DNA from 4 places in the Neglectibacter sp. X4 genome. Region 2 is predicted to be linked to each of the others. Evidence: predicted binding sites of a transcription regulator. Region 2 holds the regulator's gene; each other region holds the start of a gene.

Region 1 (5,986 bases), on a different contig from region 2:
CCGAAAACAGGCCTTCTGCCCGGCTGCTGCAAAAGCTGGGCTTCACCCATGAGGGCACCCTGCGCCGGGCCGTGGCCACACCCAGGGGAGAAATCTTTGACGACATGATCTTCTCCCTTTTGCGGGAGGAGGCACAGCCGCCCCGATAAGGGGAATTTGCCCATTTTCAAAAGAGAGGAATGTATTGCGATGAGCAAGCCCTATGTTGTGGCTATTGCCGGGGGCACCTGCAGCGGCAAGTCTACCTTGACAGACCGCCTGGAGGCTGTCTTTTCCCCCAGGTGCAAAACAGTGGCCTTCCACATGGATTCCTATTTCAAAAAGGAGCCGCCCCATACCATTGCCCCCATCACCCGCAAGGAGTATGTGGAGCACAACCATCCCGACACCCTGGAGCTGCCCCGCATGTATGAGGACTTCACCCGCCTTACGGCCGAGGGCAGCGATGCCCAGCTTGTGCTGGCGGAGGGCCTTTTTGCCCTGTACCTGGACGATATCCGGGAGCGGGCAGACTTGAAAATTTTCGTAGATCTTCCCAGCGACGAGCGCCTGGCCCGCCGGATTATCCGGTTCATGGCCTGGGGCCAGACCTTTGAGGAGGTAACAGAGCGGTATCTGGACACTGTGCGCTTTCGGCACAACGAGCTTATCGAGCCTACCCGCTGGCACGCGGATCTGGTGGTAAACGGCACCCTGGACAGCTCCCAGGCGGTAGACGTGGCCGCCTGCTTCATCGAAAAGAAGGCCGGGCTGCTGTAAGCGCAGCCTTCCCCCTTCAGAGGCGTTTCCCTCCGCGGCGGAAGCGCTTACCGCAGTTGATATTTCCCCTTCCCCACCTTCTTTAAAACCCCGTCCTCGCACAGCTTTCTCACCACCCGCTGAAGCTGCCTGCGGCTGCAGCGGAACTGCAAAAGCCCCGCGTTAATGCTGTGCAGGGTGTGATCCGGCTGGACGTCCCGGAGAAAGGCCACCACCTTCTCCGCCAGGCGCTGCCCCGGGCGCCCCGCCATAGCGGACAGCATAACCAGCCGCACAGAATACTCCAGCAGGCGCCGCAGGAACAGGCTGTCCTTTTCCAGGACAGCCCTGTTTTTTTCTATGGGCAGCGCTATGCAAAGGGTGTCCTCCAGGGCCTCCGTATAGAGGGCAGGCTGGCTTTCCCGCACAAACTCCATCATGCCCAGCATATCCTGCTCCGCGCCCTGGGCCACGGAATAATCCCCGCCGTCCTCCCGCAGGCCGTATACCCGCACAGAGCCTTCCAAAATAAAGAGGAAGTCTTTCAGCGGGCGGTCGGGGGCTGCCAGCAGCTCGTGCTTTTTGTAGCCCACCAGCCGGAACCCCTGGGGGCTTCCGGAAAAGAACCCCCCTATACCTTTTTCCTCCATCAGCCGTTCCAGCAAAGCCTTATCCCGGATTTGTTCCATATGCCCGCCGTCCCTTTCCCTATATATTTTTGCACAGCCCGGTAAATTTTTTCTTATTGTGCCATATGACACAATAAAAGTCAAGGCAGATATGGTATAATTTCCCTGAGAATACGGGTACGCGATACCCATCCCTACAGGAGGAGCAAATTATGAGCAAAAAACTGAAAATCGGCATTGTAGGCTGCGGCGGCATTGCCAACCAGAAGCACCTGCCCGCCATGAAGGCAAACAGCGACCTGTGCGAGGTGGTGGCTTTCTGCGATATCATCCCCGAGCGGGCAGAGAAGGCCGCCAAGGAGTATGGCACAGAGGGCGCCAAGGTCTACGAGGATTACCATGACCTGCTGGCAAACCCGGAGGTTGAGGTTGTCCATGTGCTGACCCCCAACGTGGCCCACTGCCCCATCACAGTGGCTGCTTTTGAGGCTGGCAAGCATGTCTATTGCGAAAAGCCCATGGCCCATAACACCGCCGACGCGGAGAAGATGATCGACGCCTGGAAAAAGTCCGGCAAGCAGTTCACTATTGGCTACCAGAACCGCTTCCGCCCGGAAGTGCAGAACCTGAAGAAAGCCTGCGACAAGGGCGAGCTGGGCGATATCTATTACGGCAAGGCCCATGCCATCCGCCGCCGGGGCGTGCCCACCTGGGGCGTGTTCCCGGACAAGTCCAAGCAGGGCGGCGGCCCCCTCATCGACATCGGCACCCATGCCCTGGACATCACCCTGTGGTGCATGAACAACTATGACGTGGAAAGCGTCACCGGCTCTGTGTTCTACAAGCTGGGCGGGCTGGAGCAGGCCACCGAAGGCAACCTCTTCGGGCCGTGGGATCCCAAAACCTTTGAGGTAGAGGACAGCGCCATGGGCTTTATCCGCATGAAGAACGGCGCAGCCATCTCCCTGGAGTCCTCCTGGGCCATCAATATGCTGGAGTCCCGGGAAGCCAGCACCACCCTGTGCGGCACCCTGGCAGGCGCGGAAATCCGCTCTGGCATGAGCTATGCCAAGGACGAGCTGATTTATAACCGGGGCCGCAACGGCCAGCTTATGGAGGAGAGCATTTCCTCCGCAGGGGCTATCGCTTTCTTCGACGGCGCCGCCGGCAGCGCAGGCGTTGCCGATAACCGCCAGTGGCTGGAAGCAGTCCTGAACGGCACCCAGCCGCTGGTGAAGCCTGAGGAAGCCCTGGTGGTCACCAAGGTGCTGGAAGCCATCTATGAGGCCGACAGGACAAAGCAGGAAATCCGTTTCTAAAAAGCGGGAAATCCGTTTCAGCAAAGAAGGGCCGGGAGGGCATTCCTCTTGGCCTTTTCATTTTGCCCCATATTGCCGTCCAAGGGGCAGGAGGGCTTCTGCTTAAAACATTTGTTCGTGAATTTTCCGGAAACACATTGCTTTTGGAGGGAATATGGAGTATAATCAGCAGTAGAAATCAAGACAGAGGAGTGTTTACGCATATGGCAGAAAAAAAGCAGGCGCCCATCAGCACCCGGGCCTCTGACGTAAAGCCGGAGGAAAAGGCCAAGGCCCTGGAAACAGCCCTGGCCCAAATTAAGAAGCAGTTTGGGGAAGGGGCTGTCATGCGCCTGGGCCAGGACAGCGAACTGAACGTGGAGGCCATCCCCACCGGTTCCCTGTCCCTGGATTTGGCCCTGGGGATAGGCGGCCTGCCCAGAGGGCGCATCATCGAGATGTACGGGCCAGAGTCCTCTGGCAAAACCACCCTGGCCCTGCACTGCATTGCCGAGGGCCAGAAAATGGGAGGCAACGCCGCTTTCATTGACGTGGAGCACGCCTTGGATCCTGTCTATGCCGGGCACCTGGGGGTGGACGTGGAAAGCCTGCTGGTGTCCCAGCCGGACACCGGGGAGCAGGCCCTGGAGATTACGGAAGCCCTGGTGCGCTCCAATGCCATCGACGTGATTGTGGTGGACTCTGTGGCGGCTCTGGTGCCCCGGGCGGAAATCGAGGGGGACATGGGCGACACCCATGTGGGCCTCCAGGCCCGGCTTATGAGCCAGGCCCTGCGCAAGCTGGCAGGCGCCATCTCCAAATCAAACTGCGTAGCTATCTTCATTAACCAGCTCCGGGAAAAGGTAGGCGTGGTGTACGGCAACCCGGAGGTCACCCCTGGCGGCAGGGCGCTGAAATTCTATGCCTCTGTGCGGGTGGAGGTGCGCAAAGGCGAGGTCATTAAAAACGGCACAGACATGATTGGCGCCAGGACAAAGGTGAAAGTGGTCAAGAATAAAATCGCCCCGCCCTTCCGCACAGCGGAGTTCGATGTCATGTACGGTACAGGCATTTCCCGCACAGGGGAGCTTTTGGATATTGCCGTACAGCTTGAAATCGTCCAGAAAAGCGGGGCCTGGTTCTCCTATAACGGGGAGCGCATCGGCCAGGGCCGGGACAAGTCCAAGGACTACCTGGCAACCCATCCGGAGGTGTCGGCGGAAATTGAAAAGCTGGTGCGGGAAAATGTCAGCAAGCTGTACGACAACGGCCCTGCAAAGGGCGGCGTGAAGCCGGTGGCGCTGCCGGAAGCCCCTGCCCTGGAAGCGCCACCTCCGGCCCCCGCCGCTAAAAGCGCCCCGAAAAAGCCCAGCATTGACATTACGGTGGACGACTGATGGAATTGACAGCAGCAGAACCCCGCCGCCACCGCCTGACCCAGCTTTACATAGACGGAGAGCAGGCCGTAAAAGTGGATACGGAAACCTTCCTGCGATCCGGCCTGCGCCTAGGGGATGAGCTGGACGACGAAGAGCTTCACCAGTTGATACAGGCTTCCGATGCCCACAGGGCCAGGGAAAAGGCCCTGTACCTGCTGGAGCACCGGGCGCACTCTAAAAAAGAGCTGACGGAAAAAATTGCCCGCACCGCCGCCAGCCGAGAGGCCGCAGAGGCCGCCGCAGACCGCATGGAGGAACTGGGGCTTTTAAATGACGAGGAATACGCCCGCCGCTACGCCCAGGAGCTTTTCACCCGCAAGCGGTACGGCGTTATGCGGGTAAAGCAGGAATTGCGCCAAAAGGGCATAGACCCAGAGCTGATAGGGGAGCTTCTGGCGGAATATGCAGACGAGGACGCGGCCCTGGAGAACATGCAGGCACTGCTCTTTAAAAAATATCCCGGCTGGCAGGAGGACGAAAAGGTGCGCCGCCGGGCCTTTGCCGCCCTCCAGCGGCTGGGATACGCTTACACCGACATCCGCCGGGCCATGGAGATAGAGCCAGAATAAAGCGGCCCCCGCCCCAAAAACCACGATACACATGTATGATGAAAGAAGGGATTCAGCCATGATATTATCCACGCAAACCGATTTCCTGGGCCGCGCCTATGGCGAGGCAGAAGCCATCCGCATGCTGGCAAAGGCAGGCTTTGACGCCTATGACTTCAGCTTTTTCCCCATGTTTGAAAACCCCGAGTACCCCATAAACGGTCCGGACTTCCGGGAATATGCCCAGTCCCTCCGGGCTGTGGCGGAGGAAGCCGGCATTGCCTGCAACCAGGCCCACGCCCCCTTCGCCTCCTCCACCGGCGACCCCGAGGACGACGACCGCCGCTTTAAGGCCATTGTGCGCTCTATGGAGGCCGCTTCCATCCTGGGGGCCAAGGTGATTGTGGTACACCCCAAGCACCACCTGCCCTATATCACCCACGCGGCAGAGCTGCAAAAAATGAACGAGGAATTTTACAAACGCCTTGTGCCTTACTGCGAAAAATTCGGCGTCAAAGCAGCCTGCGAAAACATGTGGCAGGAAAACCCTGTGGCAAACCGCATTATCGACAGCGCCTGCTCCCGGCCCCAGGAGTTCTGCGCCTATATCGACCAGGCAGACAGCCCCTGGATAGTGGGGTGCCTGGACGTGGGCCACACTGCCCTGACAGACGAGGACTTAGGCGGCTTTATCCGGGCCATGGGGCCGAAGCGCCTGCAGGCCCTCCATGTCCACGACAACGATTTCCTGGAGGACTCCCACACCATGCCCTTCACCTGCAAGATAGATTTCTCCGCCCTGGTCACAGCCCTGAAGGAAATAGGCTATGAAGGGGACTTCACCCTGGAGGCAGATCACTTCCTGGAAAAATTCCCCCTGCCTTTGGTGCCCGACGCCCTTGCCCTGCTCTATAAAACCGGGCGCTTCCTGGCAGACCAGTGCGAAAAGCCTTAAGGCAATACCGCATAATTCTAAGAGGTATATCGCGGAAGAGATTTTTTCGTCAGAGGGCATAAAGGCTGCGCAGGCAAGCTGGCGCTTGGCAAGCAGGCTTTGTGTGCTATGACGGAAAAATGGCCCGCGAGATGCCGCTTAAGACGGTAGTCGTGAATTGTGCGGTGTTGCCTTAAGGCAGCACCGCACAATTCCCCGCTTCCGCCTTAAGCGGTATTGCCTTAACAGCAGTAAAACCAATTGCGCACCACAGGCATTTATCTGTAATTTCAGAGCAAAGCCGCCTGCCGGGACGAAGCCTGGCAGGCGGCTCTTTCTGTCTTAATTTTTAAGAGGATATGGAAATGCATGGCTGGATATGGTATAATGTGTTCTGACG
Region 2 (5,986 bases):
GATCTGCGCTTTTGTTGTGGCGGTGTTTTATTTCTTCTTTGGCAAATCCCTGTTCCTGCTGTTCTCAAACGAGCAGGTCATCCTGGATTATGGCGCAACGATTATGCGCGTCTTAAGCGTTATGCTCTTCTTCCAAATCCTGCAGGTGGTGCAGTTCGGCTGCCTGCGCGGGGCGGGAGACACCCGCTTCACCGCCATGGTGTCCCTCATAAGCGTCACCTGCATCCGCCCGGGCATAAGCTGGCTGCTGTGCTATCCCCTGGGCCTGGGGCTTGTCGGCGCGTGGCTGGGCACCTTCTGCGACCAGTGCGTGCGGTTCCTCATGAGCTTTGTGCGTTTCCGCAAGGGCCAGTGGACAAAGCTGAAGCTGTAACAAGGCCGTGGGATTCCATACCCACACCCTGCAAACCTTTTTTGAAAAAAGGTTTGATCCAAAAACCAAATAAAGTGCCCGCCCAAAAGCGGAACCCCGGAGATGGCAGTCTCCGGGGTTTTGAGTTTTAGCGCTTTTTGTCAAAACAGCCTTGCCCTTTTTCTTTGAGTGTGGTATAGTCAGGACAGTTGGAAACAGCGGCTATAGTTAACGCAGTTCAAAAGAGGTATTCTACCTCTTTTGAACCAGGCGGCTCAGCCGTTCAACTTGAAAATCGGGATCTACCGATTTTCAAGTGCGTTTACTATAAGCCGCGGGAAAGGACTGAAAAAACGCAGATGAAAAAAATCACCTTTATGGGCGCTGGAAGCACAGTGTTCGCCCGGAATGTGCTGGGAGACTGCATGTGCAGCGAGGTTCTGCGGGACTGGGAGTTTGCCCTCTATGACATCGACGGCGTGCGGCTTTCGGAAAGCGCGGAAATTTTAGGGGCCATGAACGAAACCCTGGGGGGCCATGGGAAAATCACCACCTACCTGGGGGTGGAAAACCGGAAGGAAGCCCTGCGGGGCGCGTCCTTTGTGGTCAACGCCATCCAGGTGGGGCTGTACGATCCCTGCACCATCATCGACTTTGAGGTGCCTAAAAAGTACGGCCTGCGCCAGACCATTGGCGACACCCTGGGCATTGGCGGCATCATGCGCACCCTGCGCACCATCCCCGTAATGGCGGACTTTGCCCGGGATATGGAAGAGGTGTGCCCGGACGCCTGGTTCTTAAACTACACCAATCCCATGGCCATGCTCTCCGGCTACATGCAGCGCTATACAAATGTCAAAACCATAGGCCTGTGCCACAGTGTCCAGGTGTGCAGCGAAGGGCTTCTCAAGGCCCTGGATATGGAGGATAAGCTTCCGGGCCGCAAGGAGCTTATCGCCGGCATCAACCACATGGGCTGGCTGCTTGAAATCAAGGATAAGGACGGGAATGATCTGTACCCGGAAATCCGCCGCCGGGCTAAGGAGAAGAACGCAAAGGAACAGCACAAGGACATGGTGCGCTTTGACTACATCGACAAGTTCGGCTATTATTGCACCGAGTCCAGCGAGCACAACGCAGAGTACAACATGTTCTACATCAAGTCAAAATATCCCGAGCTTATCGGCCGCTTCCAGATCCCCCTGGACGAATACCCCCGCCGCTGCGTGGATCAGATTGAGAAGTGGGCCAAGCAGCGGGACGAGCTGCGCCAAAACCACCAGCTTCAGCACCAGCGTTCCCGGGAGTATGCTTCCCACATCATGGAAGCCATCGTCACCGGGAATCCCTACCAAATCGGCGGCAACGTGCTGAACACCGGGGGCTTAATCGAAAACCTGCCCCAGGATGCCTGCGTGGAGGTGCCCTGTCTTGTAGACGGCATGGGCATACACCCCTGCCGGGTAGGCCGGCTGCCTGTGCAGTGCGCCGCTATGAACATGACCAACATCAACGTGCAGCTTCTCACCATCGAGGCCGCTGTCACCGGGAAGAAAGAGCACATCTACCAGGCCGCCATGCTGGATCCCCACACCGGCAGCGAGCTGGATATAGACACCATCATCAAAATGGTGGATGACTTAATCGAAACCCACGGAAGCTGGCTTCCCCAGTACCACTAAAAACCACAGTAAAACGGCAGGGAACCGGGCAGCATGCGCCGCTGTTTCCTGCCGTTTTGTGCGTCTTAAAAGTTTTTGGGGATTCTTAAGGGGTGTTTTTCAAAAACACCCCTTAAGCCGCCGGAGGCAAAACCCCAAAGGCAAACCCCGGAAGCAAAAGCTAGTTCTTTCCCTCCAGCACGCTGCGGGGATCCATGCAGGCCCCGTCCCGGCGCACCTCCAGGTGGAGGTGGGGCTGCTGGGCAGCTTCCTCAGGCACAGCGGTGATGGTGCCGATAGCCTGGCCCATGGACACTACGTCCTCCGGCTGCACCAGGAATTCCTCTCCCACGCCGCAGTAGTAAAACATATAGTCCCCATGTTCCACAACAATGACATTGCCCAGCATACTGTCCGTATACGTCTCCTTCACAATGCCGTTGCCGCAGGCCAGCACCTGCTCCCCGCTTTCAGCGGCAATGTCGCACCCAGCGTGGACGCGCCAATCCTTCATAGTTTCAGAGTACATAGGCGCCCCGGAGCTGTAGGCCTTGTCAATCTGCTTGGAGGCCACCGGATACAGCATTTCCGTGCTGATCTCATAGAGCGGGGCCGTAGCGGGCACCTGGGAAGCCTCGCTCTCCTCAGGCGCGGGAGTGGGAGATGGGCTTTTGGTGGGGGTAATTTTCTTAGGCGTGCTGCCGGCTAACTTCGCCCCGGCCGAGGCAGCGGAGGAGGTTTTCCCGGAGGGGACGGAAGAGCTGGCGCTTTCCTTTTTAGCCGCTTCCGGATCGTCGTCTTTCAGGACGTTCTGGCCGCTGCGCACGTCCTCTTCCTGCTGCTCAACCAGCGCGGGATCTGTAGAGGCGTCCTCCGGGCCAAGATAGTCCTGCACCGCGTCAAAGGTGCTCCAGGCGGCAATGCCCACCGCCACCAGACAAACAGCCAGGGCCAGATAAAAGCCGTTGCGCCTTGCCTTACCTTCTGAAAATCGTTTTCCATTCATGGTGGTTCCATTCCTTTCGGAGTAAAATACATTTTGCATGGCAACTGTATTCTGGCCCGCCCAAAAAGGAAATATACACAAAAGGAAGAAAGGCCGAGAAACTTTCGGCCTTTCTTCCTTTTGCTTGAGGGGTATTATTGAGGAGGGTTAGTTCACGCGGCCTAAAAGAGGCAGCCTCTTTTGGGGCGCGTTCACTATAGAACATGTATCTCAAGAAAAGGTGCGGTCCATTTCTTTTGAGTACGCCTCTATTATAAACCTTTTTTCCAAAGAGTTGTTACAGCCTTGTGAATAAACCTTAAAGAAATTCTGCCGGATTTGTGAATTTTCCCGAAAGTTGTCGAAAAAGCACCAGAAAAATTTTGAAAACTTTTCAAACAAACGTTTCATTTTCAGAGAACATATGATATAATACAAATAAGAAATCCTGGTGTGGCCTCTCATAGGGCTATACCCCTCGTATAATCCGGGCGCTTTCCCCTGCCCATTTTCCACAGGAGGCATGGCTATGGAACCCTTAACGAAAAGCCAGCAAAAAGTTTTTGATTTTTTACGGGAGCAAATGCCCTCCGGCATCCCCCCCACTGTGCGGGAGATCTGCAACGCCACAGGCTTGCGCTCCACCTCCACAGTCCACGCCCATCTGAAAACCCTGGAAAAGCTGGGCTACATCACCCGGGAAGCCGGGCTGAACCGCTCCATCCGCATTGAAGGCAGCGAAGCCGCCGTACAGGTGCCCATTATGGGCAAAGTAACGGCAGGGCTGCCCATCCTGGCAGTGGAGGACATAGAGGGCTACATCCCCTTCCCCCAGAAAACCGGCAAGGAGCTTTTTGCCCTCCATGTCAGCGGCCTGAGTATGCGGGACGCAGGCATCCTGGACGGGGATTACGTAATTGCGGAACGGGTGCCCACAGCAGAGGACGGGGACATTGTGGTGGCCCTGCTGGAGGATGAGGCCACCGTAAAAACCCTGTACCGGGAGGAGGGCCGCGTCCGCTTGCAGCCGGAAAATCCGGATTTCTCCCCCATCTACGCCAAAGACGTTTCCCTGCTGGGAAAGGTTATTGCCGTGATACGGTATCTGTAAAGGGAAATAGCTTTCAAACAGACAAGGCGTGATGCTTGTGTAAAGCATCACGCCTTGTCATGTATAGCCGCTATCTGCCCACCCGCAAATAGGCTTCCAGCTCCCGCAGGTTTTCCCGCTCTGCCTTGCTGAAGGAAGAAGCCACCATCCGGATGGCTTCCTGATCCTCTGGCGTGGGGTTTTTCTTTGCGCTAAGCATCTTGCGGAAAGCAGCCATCATGGCCTTGTCCACAAAGCCCATTTTTTCATAATGCAGCCCGCCCCACAGATAAAAGACAGGCACCCGCTCCCTCGCCTCTGGAGGGACATTTTGCTGGACAGCCCGTTCAATCCCCGCCGGATCCGGAGGCATGGCACCAGTAAAGAATAAAGCCAGGCGTTTCCCCTCCAGCTTTGGCACTTGGCTGAAAAACCACTTGGCTCCAGGAATAATCCCAGCCCGCAGGCCGCTGCCAAAGGCAATGGCGTCAAATGTGTCAAGGGATATGGCTTTACGGCTTTTGTAGGGAACACACGCGCAGCTCAAGTCTTGGGCCAGCCACTGGGCATATTGGGCGGTAAAGCCTGTTTTTGAGTGGTAAAGTATCAGGGTTTTCATAGGTTTTCCTCCTCCGTTCCGGCGGCAAAGCCCTGCTGCCGGGTGAATTGCCGCAAATGTGCCATAAAGCGGGGCTGGGCTTCCTCCCAGCTTTCACAGGTGTGCAGCAGCAAAAACACCCCGCCGTAAAAGCCCAGCGCCATGGCGGCAGGATCTCCCTGGGGGCACTTGCCTTCTGCCATCAGCCGCCGGAAAATCTCTTCCTCCACCTGTAAAGGATAATCCCTATACAGTTTTTGATACACAGCCCCAGCCTGCTCGTGGGCATATTGGCTCACCACCAGCAGCCGGCGGAACTGGCTATTCCAGGGATCCTCAAAGAAATACCGGAATATTCCGGCAAGGGTTTCTCCCAGCGGGGCAAGGCTGGACTGCCCGAAGATGGAAAGATCATCCTCGGCGGAGAAGGGCAGACCCTGTGCCTGGAAATATTCCTGGGCCTTTTCCCAGCATAACTCCACCAAGCTGTCAAAAATGGCCTGTTTGCCGGGAAAATAGTGGTACAGCGAGCTTTCCCGAATGCCCACAGCCCTTGCCAGCTCCCGCACTGATACTGCGTCATAGCCCCGCTGGGAGAAAAGCCCCAGTGCCTCCCACAAAATTTTTTCTTTCATCTGCAAACGCATCCCTCCAAACGAACAACCGTTAGTTTCTATTATTATACTAACGATTGTTCGTTTTGTCAAAGGGCTAGGGCATGTTTGAAGATAGAGCGCCTGCAAAAAAAGAGAGCGGCACCAGCCACCCTCTTTAGAACCTGCCTGCCATATTTCAAGCTAGTATGACAAGGTATATAACTTTACACGATTTTTATGCAGTAAAGGCCTTGGCTTTACATGTAAAACCCGACAAGTAACGCGCCTTTACAGCCTTGGCAGCACCGCGCCCAGCAGTTTTCCGGTCTTTTCTGCGGCCATTTTGGTGAAAGCTGGGAAATCCATAGGAGAATCGTCGTTGGCGCAATCGGAAATGGCCCGGAGCACCGCGCAGGGCACGCCGTTCATATAGCACACCTGGGCAATAGCCCCGCCCTCCATCTCCACAGCATGGGCCTCAAATTTTTCCTGCAGGAACTGGTTCTTTTCCGCGTCAGCCACAAAGACATCCCCAGTGCAGATGACTCCGAAGTGCGCGCCGCCATAAATACTGCGGGCTTCCTCCAGCAGCAGCCCGGCAGCTTCCTCGCAACAGGGCAGCAGCAGGATGTCCTCGTTTTCCCCGCTTGCGTGGCGGATAAACAGGGTGCCCAGGGGATCGCCCATGGCAGTGGTGTCGAAAT
Region 3 (5,986 bases), on a different contig from region 2:
CAGGTTTGACATCGTTATGGAAAGGAGAGTTTGCCTATGATTATACTGCCAGCCATTGACCTGCACCAGGGCCAGTGCGTGCGCCTGCTGCAGGGGGACTATGCCACAGCCCATGTGGTGGCGGACAGCGCCCTGGACACTGCCAGAAGCTTTCAGGAGCAGGGCGCCCGCTGGATGCACATGGTGGATTTGGACGGGGCCAAGGGAGGCGCGCCCCAAAATGCCCAGTTGATTTTTGACGTGCTCCAGAATGTGGACATGCACATTGAGGTGGGGGGCGGCATACGGGATATGGCTTCTGTAGAGCTGTATCTGGAGAAGGGCGTGAGCCGGGTGATTTTAGGCTCTGCCGCTTTGGAAAATCCCGCTTTTGTGAAAGAAGCTGTGGGCCGGTACGGCAAAAAAATTGCTGTGGGCATTGACGCTTTGGGGGGCAAGGCCGCCGCCCAGGGCTGGACGGAAAAAAGCGGGAAGGATTATCTGGAACTTGCCAAGGAGATGGAGGCCCTGGGGGTGGAGTTTATCATCTGCACAGACATCCAGCAAGACGGCATGATGAGCGGGCCGAACCTGGAAATGCTGGATAAGCTGAACCGGGCTGTGTCCTGCAATATCATTGCCAGCGGCGGGGTCAGCAGCCTTTTGGATATTGTGAACCTGTATGATTTGGGGCTTTATGGCGCCATTGCCGGGAAGTCTATCTATACGGGGGCGCTGGATCTGCGCCGGGCCATTACCGCCTGCCAGCGGGTTTCCGGCAAGGCCCCCAAAACGCGGCAGGCGGCAGAGGACGAGCTGGAGCGGTATTTCCAGAAGTCTGAGCTGCTGCCCGCTGTTATCCAGGAGGAGGAAACCGGGGAGGTGCTGATGCTGGCCTATATGAACCGGGAGTCTTTGGTGAAAACCTTGCAAACCGGCACCACTTGGTTTTACAGCCGCAGCCGCAAGGCCCTTTGGAACAAGGGGGAGACTTCGGGCCACACCCAGCAGGTGTGCAGCGTCTATGCGGACTGCGACGATGACACCCTGCTCATTAAAGTGAAGCAGAAGGGTCCGGCCTGCCATACGGGCAGCCATAGCTGTTTTTTTAAAACCCTGTGGCCGGAAAAGGACGGGGCGGGACAGAAGAGCGTAGTGTGAAAAATACGAAGAAAGGAACGGTACCGGGCACGAAAGGTTATTTTTACATAGCTTTTTGTGCGAATTCTGTATCGCATGGCGATTGAAATGAATCCTTTACAGAAACTATATGAGACAGTTTCAGCCAGAAAAGACGCGCAGACAGAAGGCTCTTACACCTGCTATCTTTTCGGGCAGGGGCTGGACAAGATTTTGAAAAAGTGCGGGGAGGAGTGCAGCGAGGTGATTATCGCCGCAAAAAACGGGGATAACAGCGAAACTGTGCTGGAGATAAGCGACCTTTTATACCACCTCACTGTGCTGATGGTGCAGCAGGGCATCACTCTGGAGCAGGTGGAGGCTGAGCTGAAAAAGCGCAGTGGAAAGCAGGGCAACCTGAAAACCTTCCATCAGGTGGACAAAAATACATGAGGTGGGATTTCTGGCAGCGGGCCAGGGCTTTCCTACGCCCGGAAACACGGGTGCTTCTGGTGGGCAGGGAAGGGCTGGAGGATTTGCTGGCCTTGGGGCATCCCCTCTGCCTGCTGGCTTTGGCCCTGCCTGCCGGGGACTGCCTCCGGGAGGAAAGGCGGCTGGGGCCTTTAGGCGTGCAGGCGCGGCTCTGGAATGGGGGAGAGCCTTTGCCCTTTGACGGGCAGTCTTTGGATCTGGTGCTGCAATACCGCCAGCCTTACAGCTTGGAGGAAATACGCCGGGTGCTAAAGCCCGGCGGTTTTTTCCTGACGGAACAGGCGGGGGGCGCTGACAGCAGGGCCGGGGAGCTGGGCCTGCCGGGCAATTATAACCTGGAGAACCAGAAGCCCCTGTTTTATGAGGCAGGGTTCCGGGTGGTATATGGCGATCAGGGCTATGAAGCTGCTGGAAAGGGCCGAGAGAGAGAGCTGCGCCACCGGTTTATGATTGTGGCGGGTAAGACTGGAAAAAAATAGAAGGAACCATAAAACCCCCGTTCCGGCAGTGCCGGGGCGGGGGTTTTATGCGTTGGGAAGGATTTAATCTCGGAGTATGACACCATTGCCGTCATACATGCGGGAGGGCTGGGCAGAGAGGAGCATAACGCCCTCGATAAAGGCCCAGATGACAACGGCTATAGTGGCCACGCCGCAGGTCAGCAGGCCCCCTGCCAGGGAGAGGACAAGCTGGATGGTGCCCCGGGTGTTAAAGCCCAGGTAGAAATTATGCACGCCGAACACGCCCAGCATAATGGCCAGCAGGCCCGCTGCCAGGCGGCTCTTTTGGGCATAGCCTGCCGGCGGGGTATTGTACTGCTGGGGCGGGTAAGGATAATAGGGCTGCTGGGGCGCCTGGCTGTATTGGGGAGGCTGGTATTGCGGGGCAGCCTGCTGCTCCTGCTGGGTATACTGGGGCGCGCCATAGGAAGGCTGGGCTTGATAACCGGAATAGGGAGAGGCAGGCTCTGGCGCCCGGGGCGGCTCTGGCATATGGAAAGGCTCTGCGGAGGATCCGGGGAAGTGGGGGCCGGTGTGGTCTGGGGCGGGGGGATCGGGCGGGAGATCCGGCTCCAGGGTCAAGTGGGGCACAGGCTTTTCTGTATAGGCAGGCTCCTGCTGGGGGGCGGAGGGCTGGGCGCTCTCCTGGACGGGCTGGGTTTCCCCGGGCTGCCCTTCTGCCGGCTGGGAGGCGGGGGGATTGTTCTGCTGTTCTAAGGGGTTATTATTTTCAAAATCAGACATATAAGATGCTCCTTTCTGAAATGGAATGTGTCAGTCTTTTAAGAATACGCCGTTTGCGTCGGTGTTAATGCGCCCGTCTAAAAGCTTGATGCCGTCCAGGATGCCCCAGATCTGCATGACAATGGCGCCGAAGCCGCAGGTGAGGAAAGACACCAGAAGCTGCACCAGCCCCCGGGAGGTGTTGCCCAGGTAGAAGCTGTGGACGCCATAGGCTCCCAGCAGCATGGCAAGGACGCCTGCCGCCACCCGGCTTTTCTGCACATAGCCGGGAGGAGGCTCCATGCCGGCCTGGGGCTGGTATTGGGGCGGGTTGTACATGGGAGGCTGCTCCTCCTGGAAGTTTGCCTGGGTGTAATAGGTCTGGTTATACTGGTTGTTATACTGATTATTGTCTGCCATGTGGGTTCATCTTCCTTTCTGTGTAGGGGGCAGTCCGTTTCCTTGTGTTCTGGTACTATCTTAGCACCACCTGTGGGGGAAAGCAAGGGACTGGAAGGTTTAGTAAGATAAAATTAAAAAAGGAAAGAATTTGGTCGGGGTTTACCAGCAAACAAGACGGAGATGTAAATTTTTTGTAAGGATTGGAGAAATGGGGATTGGATATATTTTACAAAAATTCGCGGGCCTATTGTGCTCTTTAACGGCTTTGGCCTGGAGAACGCAGGGCAGAAAAAATTTTTTTGCAATTTTTAGGAAAAGTTGTCCTCTGGAGGACAACTTTTTTGCGTTTTCAGGGTGTAAGTGAAAGGAGCTTTTCGGTTCCTTGAAAAAAGGGGACAGCCCAGAAAGGAGAGGGGCGCGGTGTGAAGAAGGAGAAAGGAAAGGGGCAGAGGACGATGATATGGAAAGGATGTGGCGCCATTGCTGGGATTTAGGAAGCGGGAGGGCAGGCCTGCTGTGGCAGTGCAGACAGCCCCGGCGCCGGGGCCTGGGGCCTTCCCCCAGGGAGGCGGGGAGCGGGCGCTGTACCGCGCTTTGCGGGAATCGGTGCCGATAATTGACGCGGCGGTTTACAAGCTGCGCAGGCTTATCGGGGAGTTCCAGGCAGTGTGTCCGGACGGGGAGGCCCAGAAGGGCCTCCGGGAGTTTTTGGAGACAGTGCAGGTGAACGCCGCCGGGGTGGGCATCCATGAGTTTCTGGGCATTTACCTGGAGGAACTGGTGACCTATGGCAACGCTGTGGGGGAGATGGTGCTTTCCGGCGGGCAGGTTGGGGCGCTGTACAACGCGGGGCTTGACCAGGTGGAGCTGGAGGCGGACGGGCCTTTAGGGGTGAAGGTGTGGGCTTTAGGGCCTCATGGGAAGGAGCCTTGCCCCTATCCAGAGATGCTGCTGGTGTCGGCTTTGAACCCGGCGGCGGGAAGCCCCTGGGGCACCTCCCTTTTGCGGGGGCTTCCCTTTGTCAGCGAGGTGCTGCTGAAAATTTACCACACTCTGGGGGTGAACTGGGACAGGCTGGGGAACGTCCGGTTTGCGGTGACCTGCAAGCCCGAGGGCATGGGGGCCATGGCAGGAGACAGGGCCGGGCTGATAGCCAGGGAATGGCAGGACGCCATGAAGAGCCGGGAGCCGCGGGACTTTGTGGCAGTGGGGGATGTATCCATCAAGGCCATTGGGGCGGACAACCAGGTGCTGGAGAGCGAGGTGCCAGTGCGGCAGATGCTGGAGCAGATTGTGGCGAAACTAGGGTTGCCCCCCTTTCTGCTGGGGCTTTCCTGGTCGTCTACAGAGCGGATGTCCAGCCAGCAGGCAGATGTGCTGACCAGCGAGCTGGACGCTTACAGGCGGGCGCTGACCCCGGTGGCCATGAAGATCTGCAAGACCTGGCTGGCTTTGGCAGGGTTTGATCCGGTGTGCAGCATTGTGTGGGAGGAGATTACCATGCAGGACGAGGTGGATCATGCCAGGGCCAGATATCTGACAGCCCAAGCACGGAAGTTGGAACGGGAACTGGGAGAGTGAGGGAAGGCCCGCCCCGGCCGGCGCCGGACAGGCGGCGCCGCGCCGCGAAGCGGCGTGCGGGTTTTGCAAAAACCCGCAGCCGGGGCGGGGGGAAGAGGCAGAAGGCAGAGGGGAGATGCGTATGCAGGAAGGGTATGTGGCAGAAGGAATAAGAGAGGCCTGGGAGCAGGGGCTGACAGCGGCGGACATGGAGAAAATCAACCGCTACACCCGGCGGGCCTTTGGGCCGGAGGAGGTTTTCGCCTTTTCCATGGTGCTGTGCGACAACCGGGTGGACAGGGACGGGGAGCGGTTCCCGGTGGAATCCCTCCAAAAGCTGCGGGAGCTGTTTTTGGGGAAAACCTGTATTTTCGGCCACCAGCAGGTGGGCGCCAACCAGGCGGCGCGGATTTTCGATACGGCTTTGGAGGAGGAGCCGGGGCAGGAGGCAGAAGGGGGAGAAACCCTCACCCGGCTGATTGCCAGGGCCTACCTGCCCAGGACAAAGGGCACAGAGGAGATGATTGCCCTGATTGACAGCGGGATGCTCAAGGAGGTGAGCGTAAGCTGCGCGGTGGCCCGGCGGGTGTGCAGCGTCTGCGAGCAGGAGCAGTGCGGGCATGTGCCTGGAGAGGAACTGAACGGGCAGGCAATACACAGGCTGCTGCTGGAGCCTACCGACGCTTACGAGTGCTCCTTTGTGGCGGTGCCTGCCCAGAAAGGGGCTGGCGTGGTGAAGCGGTATGCCCGGCAGGGGGAAGGCCTTAAAAAGGCCTGGCAGGCTTTGGAGCAGGAGGCCCAGTGGGGGCGGAAATACCGGGAAAGCCTGACGGAAAAGGTGCTGAAGTACAGCGCGCTTGTACAGCCGGAGCTGCCCAGGGAGGTGATGAAATCGGCGGTGCGGGGGCTTTCCATGGAGGAACTGGACATGATGGGCCGCACCTATGAAAAGCTGGCCCAGAAGGCGCTGCCTTTAAGGCCCCAGCTTGCGCCGGAAAGGGCGCGGGTCAGGGAAGATGAGAACAAAGCGTTTCAGATTTAGCCGCTATTGCGCCTGCATACAATGGCGTGAAAAGATGACAGAATTTATAAATGGGAGGGTTTTGCTGTGAAGGTTTCTTTTGACGGGATGGGAGAGAAAATGTTTACCTTTGAGGCGCAGACTGGCGTGGAGGATGGCATGATGGTGAAGCTGGCGGCTGCCGGGACTG
Region 4 (5,986 bases), on a different contig from region 2:
CCAGAGAGCCGGGAGGTGCGGGTGGGACCGTATGTGGCAGACGTTTTTGGGCCGGAGGGCATTGTGGAAATCCAGACCCGGGGCTTTGACCGCCTGCGGGACAAGCTGGATTATTTCCTCCAAGCCGCCCCGGTGACGGTGGTATACCCGGTCCCGGCGGTGAAATGGCTTGTCAGGGTGCAGGAGGACGGCACAGCCGGGACACGCCGGAAAAGCCCTAAGCGCCCCGGGTTTTGCGAAATCCTGCCGGAGCTGTACCGCATAAAGCCGCTTCTGGGCCGGGAGGGGCTGCGGTTCTGCGTGCTGCTTTTAGAAACAGAGGAATTCCGGCTGGAGCGCCCGGAAATCAAGGTGGGCCGTAAGCGCACAGTGTGCTTTGAGCGTATGCCCATCCGGCTGCTGGACGCTTTATGGCTGGAGCGCCCGGCGGATTACAGCGGGCTTTTGCCCCCAGGGCTTCCCGGAGAGTTTACCGTGCAGGATTTCACCCGCCCCGCAAAGCTTTCCCGGCAGAAGGCCCAGGCCGCCTTAAATGTGCTGCGCACAGTGGGGGCTGTGGAGCTGGCGGGGAAAAAGGGCCGGGCTTACCTCTATAAGGCTGGCGGGGCGTCCTAAAACTCCGGCACAGGCCCTGCTCTGTATAGTGTGTCAATTGACGGGGCAGGACAAATATGGTACAATAGCCGCAGACAGGCCATGGAAACGAGAAAATGTGGGACTGGCAGGGAAACCTGAGGAAAAAGAAGGAGGCAGCGCTATGGAAAGCTACAGCGACAGCTACAAGGCCGCGGGCGTGGACGTGACCGCGGGGTATGAATCGGTGGAGTTGATGAAAAAGCACGTGGCCCGCACTATGATTCCCGGTGTGGTTTCAGGGATTGGCGGCTTTGGGGGGCTGTTTGCCCCGCCGGTGCAGGGCATGAAAGAGCCGGTGCTGGTGTCCGGCACAGACGGCGTGGGCACCAAGCTGAAAATCGCTATGCTTATGGACAAGCACGACACCATTGGCATCGACGCGGTGGCCATGTGCGTCAACGACGTGGTGTGCTGCGGCGCAAAGCCTTTGTTCTTCCTGGATTACATCGCCTGCGGCAGGAACTTCCCGGAGAAAATCGCCCGGATTGTGGCGGGGGTTGCGGAAGGCTGCGTACAGGCTGGCTGCGCCCTTATCGGCGGGGAAACTGCCGAGCACCCCGGCATGATGGCGGAGGACGATTACGACCTGGCGGGCTTCACCGTAGGCCTGGTGGATAAAGAAAAGGTCATAGACGGCAGCAGGCTCCAGGCCGGGGACGCGCTTATCGGGGTGCGCTCCTCCGGCGTGCATTCCAACGGCTTTTCCCTGGTGCGCCGGGTGTTCGGCATAGGGGACGAAGGGGCGGTTGTGGAAAAACACATGGACGAGCTGGGCAGCACCCTGGGAGAGGCGCTGCTGACCCCCACCCGCATCTATGTAAAGCCCCTGCTGGCAGCCATAGAGGCGGCGGACGTGAAGGCTGTGTCCCACATTACCGGCGGCGGCTTCTATGAAAACATCCCCCGCATGATGAAGGAGGGGCTTACCGCCAGGGTGGAAAAGGCGGCCCTGCCCTCTCTGCCCATTTTCGATTTAATCGCCAAAACAGGCGGCATCCCGGAGCGGGACATGTATAACACCTTTAACATGGGCATTGGCCTGTGCCTGGCTGTATCCAAAGACACGGCCCAAAAGGCCCTGGAAGCTTTGCGGGGCGCCGGGGAGCAGGCGGAGATTATCGGCCAGGTGGTATCTGGGGAGAAGGGGGTTGTGCTGTGCTGAACATAGGCGTGCTGGTGTCCGGCGGCGGCACCAACCTGCAAAAGCTGATTGACGCACAGCAGGCCGGGGAAATTAAAAACGGCGCTATCCGGGTGGTGGTTGCCAGCCGGGCAGACGCCTTTGCTCTGGAGCGGGCCAAAAGGGCGGGCATAGAGGCCATTGTCCTGTGCCGCAGGGACTATCCCGACGTGGAAAGCTACAGCGAAGCCCTTATCCATGCCTTGCAGGCCCGGGATGTGGATCTGGTGGTGCTGGCAGGGTTTTTAACCATTACAGGGGATAATTTCATAAAGGCATATGAAAACCGCATTATGAACGTGCATCCCGCCCTGCTTCCCGCCTTTGGGGGGAAAGGGTTCTATGGCCTGCATGTCCACGAAGCTGTGCTGGCCCGGGGCTGCAAACTGACCGGGGCCACTGTCCACTTTGCCAACGAGGTGTGCGACGGCGGGCCTATCATCCTGCAAAAGGCGGTGGAGGTAAAAGACGGGGACACCCCGGAAACCCTCCAGCGCCGTGTGATGGAGGAAGCGGAATGGGTGCTTCTGCCCCAGGCCGTCAGCCTGTTCTGCGAGGGCAGGTTACAGGTCAAAGACGGGAAAGTGAACATCTTAGCGGAACAGAAGAAAGGGGAATGACAGATGAAGCCAGTCAGCATTTATGAAGAACTGCGGGGCAATTCCTATCCCGGCAGGGGGATTGTCATCGGCAAAAGCGGGGACGGCAAATGCGCCGTTACAGCCTATTTCATTATGGGCCGCAGCGTGAACTCCCGCAACCGGGTGTTCGTGGCAGAGGGGGACGATATGCGCACCCAGGCCTTTGATCCCGCCCTGCTTTCCGATCCCTCCCTGGTGATTTATTTCCCCGTGCGCATGTTCGACGGCGGCATGATTGTGACAAACGGCGACCAGACCGACACCATCTACGACAGGATTCAGAAGCACCCGGACTGCGCGGCCCCTGGCTGTTTTGTCCGCGCCCTGCTTACCCGCACCTTTGAGCCGGATCCCCCCATCCTCACCCCCCGGATTTCCGGCATTATCGACTTAAAGGACAAGGGCAACTACTGGCTGTCCATTTTAAAGAGCACAGACGGCGACGGGGACTTTGCCCAGCGGCAGTTCTTCTCCTATGAGGCAAAGCCCGGCCTGGGCCATTTCATCCACACCTATGAAGGGGATGGCGATCCGGTGCCCTCCTTTGCGGGAGAACCCACTCCGGTGGAAATCCCCAGCGAAATTGACGGGTTCACACAGGGCCTGTGGGAAAGCCTCAATGAGGACAACAAGGTTTCCCTGTTTGTGCGCTTTATAGATTTGGAAAGCGGCGCTATGGAAACGCGGATTGTGAACAAGAACCAGTGATATAATGGCGCAATATCCTGGGGCGGGCTGATGCCCGCCTTGAGAGCACCCCTTGCGGGGCGGTTCTCTCAAGCTCTTTCCGGCCACAGGCTTTTGCTTTGCAAAATCCTCCAGGGGAACACTTACGCTGGTTCCCCTGCGAGTGAACGTGCCGCTGGCACGTCCCCTCTACCCTTCCAGCGTTTCGCGCTGCTGGAAGGGCAAGACCTTGGGACTCTGTCCCAAACCCTGCAAACCCTTTTGGAAAAGGGTTTGACCCGAAAACTAATTTTCTTTTTGCAGAAAGGTTGTGCGTTAGATGGCAAACGAAATGTTGTTAAAATATGGCTGCAACCCCAACCAGAAGCCCTCCCGCATCTTTATGAAGGACGGCGGGGAACTGCCCGTACAGGTTTTAAACGGCAAGCCGGGCTACATCAATTTTCTGGACGCTTTCAATAGCTGGCAGCTTGTAAAGGAACTGAAAGCGGCTACCGGCCTGCCCGCAGCCGCTTCCTTCAAGCATGTAAGCCCTGCCGGGGCCGCTGTGTATGCGCCCCTTTCCGACACCCTGAAAAAGATTTATTTTGTAGACGATCTGGAGCTTTCCCCCATTGCCAGCGCCTATGCCGCCGCCAGAGGGGCAGACCGCATGTCCTCCTATGGCGACTGGGCCGCCCTCTCCGACACCTGCGACGCCTCTACAGCCAGGCTGCTGGCCCGGGAGGTTTCCGACGGCGTGATCGCTCCCGGCTACACGGAGGAAGCGCTGGAGATTTTAAAGAAAAAGCGCAAAGGCGGCTATAATGTAGTGCAGATAGACCCTGCCTACACCCCGGCCCCCACCGAGCACAAGGACGTGTTTGGCATCACCTTTGAGCAGGGCCGCAACGAGCTGAAAATTGACGAAAGCCTCCTTGAAAACCTGCCCACCCAGAACAAAACCCTCACAGCGGAGGCCAAGCGGGATCTGATTGTCTCCCTTATCACCCTGAAATATACCCAGTCCAACTCGGTGTGCTATGTGAAGAACGGACAGGCCATTGGCGTGGGCGCGGGCCAGCAGAGCCGGGTACACTGCACCCGCCTTGCAGGCAATAAGGCGGACAACTGGTATCTGCGCCAGTGCCCCAAGGTGCTTTCCCTGCCCTTTAAAGAGGGCATCCGCCGGGCAGACCGGGACAACACCATTGACGTATACATTGGCGACGAGTATATGGACGTGCTGGCAGACGGCCAGTGGGAGAATTTCTTCACCGAGAAGCCGGAGGCTTTCACCCGGGAAGAGCGCCGGGCTTGGCTGGACACCATGAGCGGCGTGGCCTTAGGCAGCGATGCCTTCTTCCCCTTTGGGGACAATATCGAGCGCGCCCGTAAATCCGGCGTGGAGTTTATTGCCCAGCCCGGCGGATCCATCCGGGATGACAACGTCATTGCCACCTGCGACAAATACGGCATGGCTATGGCTTTCACAGGCATCCGCCTGTTCCACCACTAACCAGCGTGACGCTGGACCCGGGACGCGGGGAGCTGGCTTTGCCCGCTGCGGGGCAGGGGTGGGCATACGCTTGTGGGCGTGCAGGAACGGGCTTCCGGAGCGGCTGAGGGAAAAGGGGTGTGGGATGCGGAAAGCTATTTTCTGGGACTTTGACGGGACGCTGACAGACGGACAGCCCACTTGGCGCAGGTGCCTGGTGCTGGCGCTGGGGGAATCCGCCTCGAAATACGGCGTGATTGAGGACAAGCTGCGGCCCTTTTTGGCAAACGGGTTTCCCTGGCACCCGGATGGCGACCAGACCCTGACTGGAGAGGCGTTCTGGGAGTGCTTAACAGCAAAATTCGCAGAAGCCTATGAGGCCCAGGGCGTGCCGTCCCTCCTGGTGGAGGAGGCCGCGGGGCGGGTGCGGGAGGTTGTGCAGGATGAAAGGCTGTATCGGGTGCGCCCGGAAGCGCCGGGGGCCTTGATGGCCTGTGCCTTTAAGGGATACAAAAACTACATCCTCACCAACAATTTCCCGGAATGGGAAGGGCTGCTTGACAGGCTGAAGCTACGGCATTACTTTGCCGGGGTGGTAAATTCCGGCACAGCGGGGGTGTGCAAGCCTGACACCCGCATTTTCCGCAGGGCGGAGGAGGCGGCGAACTTCCCGGCCCGCATCTGGATGGTGGGGGACAACCCTGTTGCCGACATCCAGGGGGCAAAAAATGCCGGGTGGGGGGCCATACACATAACAAAGCCCGGTGTCCCTCACAGCGGCGCGGACTATACGGTGCAAAGCCTGGAGGAAATCCCGAAAATTTTGTAACCCGGTTTTTAGGTCAAGCCTTTTTTCAAAAAGGCTTGCAGGGTGCGGGACAGAGTCCTGCGGCCTTAAAAGGGCCTGTCTTTTAGGCAGGCCCCCTTCCGGGGCAGAAGGCTTTAGCAAGTCAATGCGTGAAAACGCATAAAAATCGCAGCGGAACAAAAAAATTACTGTGCAAAAATTGGAAAGGGGCCTGGACAATGGATATTCTGGTAATCGGCAGCGGCGGGCGGGAGCACGCCATTGTGCGCAAGCTGAAGGAAAGCCCAAAGGCAGGAAAGCTTTACTGCGTGCCGGGCAACGGCGGCATCGCCTGCGACGCCGCCTGCGGGCCGGTGGGGGCCATGGACAAGGAGGGCGTGCTGGCCTTTGCGAAAGAGCACAAGGCGGATTTTATCTTTGTGGCCCCGGACGATCCCCTGGCCGCGGGCATGACAGACTTTTTGGAAGCGGCGGGCTTCCCCTGCTTCGGGCCTAACGCCAAGGCGGCGGAGATTGAGAGCAGCAAGGTGTTTTCCAAAAACCTGATGAAGAAGTAC

What was found. Region 2 encodes LexA, which represses DNA repair genes until DNA is damaged. Its sites were predicted from a motif close to CNAACANNTGTTNG; they were not measured.
Region 1: recA (recombinase RecA) is a predicted target of LexA. The motif match lies at 2,791-2,804, and genes of this name have one in related genera.
Region 3: D1841_RS00415 (serine/threonine protein phosphatase) is a predicted target of LexA. The motif match lies at 3,504-3,517, and genes of this name have one in related genera.
Region 4: D1841_RS11055 (phosphoribosylaminoimidazolecarboxamide formyltransferase) is a predicted target of LexA. The motif match lies at 3,426-3,439, and genes of this name have one in related genera.

What each region holds. Positions count from the first base shown of each region.
Region 1 is NZ_QWLE01000015.1:13,865-19,850, reverse strand. It holds gene D1841_RS07840 (GNAT family N-acetyltransferase) at 1-149, shown strand, start outside; gene D1841_RS07835 (uridine kinase) at 190-759, shown strand; gene D1841_RS07830 (Crp/Fnr family transcriptional regulator) at 807-1,427, opposite strand; gene D1841_RS07825 (Gfo/Idh/MocA family protein) at 1,580-2,686, shown strand; gene recA (recombinase RecA) at 2,890-4,062, shown strand; gene D1841_RS07815 (regulatory protein RecX) at 4,062-4,673, shown strand; gene D1841_RS07810 (sugar phosphate isomerase/epimerase) at 4,732-5,607, shown strand.
Region 2 is NZ_QWLE01000002.1:175,453-181,438, forward strand. It holds gene D1841_RS02850 (MATE family efflux transporter) at 1-373, shown strand, start outside; gene D1841_RS02855 (alpha-glucosidase/alpha-galactosidase) at 712-2,034, shown strand; gene D1841_RS02860 (peptidoglycan DD-metalloendopeptidase family protein) at 2,195-3,019, opposite strand; gene lexA (transcriptional repressor LexA) at 3,528-4,109, shown strand; gene D1841_RS02870 (flavodoxin domain-containing protein) at 4,180-4,707, opposite strand; gene D1841_RS02875 (TetR/AcrR family transcriptional regulator) at 4,704-5,321, opposite strand; gene D1841_RS02880 (5'-methylthioadenosine/adenosylhomocysteine nucleosidase) at 5,571-5,986, opposite strand, start outside.
Region 3 is NZ_QWLE01000001.1:78,403-84,388, forward strand. It holds gene hisA (1-(5-phosphoribosyl)-5-[(5-phosphoribosylamino)methylideneamino]imidazole-4-carboxamide isomerase) at 37-1,140, shown strand; gene hisE (phosphoribosyl-ATP diphosphatase) at 1,228-1,551, shown strand; gene D1841_RS00400 (hypothetical protein) at 1,548-2,069, shown strand; gene D1841_RS18905 (TM2 domain-containing protein) at 2,133-2,834, opposite strand; gene D1841_RS00410 (TM2 domain-containing protein) at 2,865-3,233, opposite strand; gene D1841_RS00415 (serine/threonine protein phosphatase) at 3,696-4,796, shown strand; gene D1841_RS00420 (hypothetical protein) at 4,912-5,817, shown strand; gene D1841_RS00425 (hypothetical protein) at 5,884-5,986, shown strand, end outside.
Region 4 is NZ_QWLE01000031.1:19,722-25,707, reverse strand. It holds gene D1841_RS11075 (hypothetical protein) at 1-615, shown strand, start outside; gene purM (phosphoribosylformylglycinamidine cyclo-ligase) at 758-1,798, shown strand; gene purN (phosphoribosylglycinamide formyltransferase) at 1,792-2,436, shown strand; gene D1841_RS11060 (IMP cyclohydrolase) at 2,440-3,165, shown strand; gene D1841_RS11055 (phosphoribosylaminoimidazolecarboxamide formyltransferase) at 3,464-4,642, shown strand; gene D1841_RS11050 (HAD family hydrolase) at 4,767-5,450, shown strand; gene purD (phosphoribosylamine--glycine ligase) at 5,648-5,986, shown strand, end outside.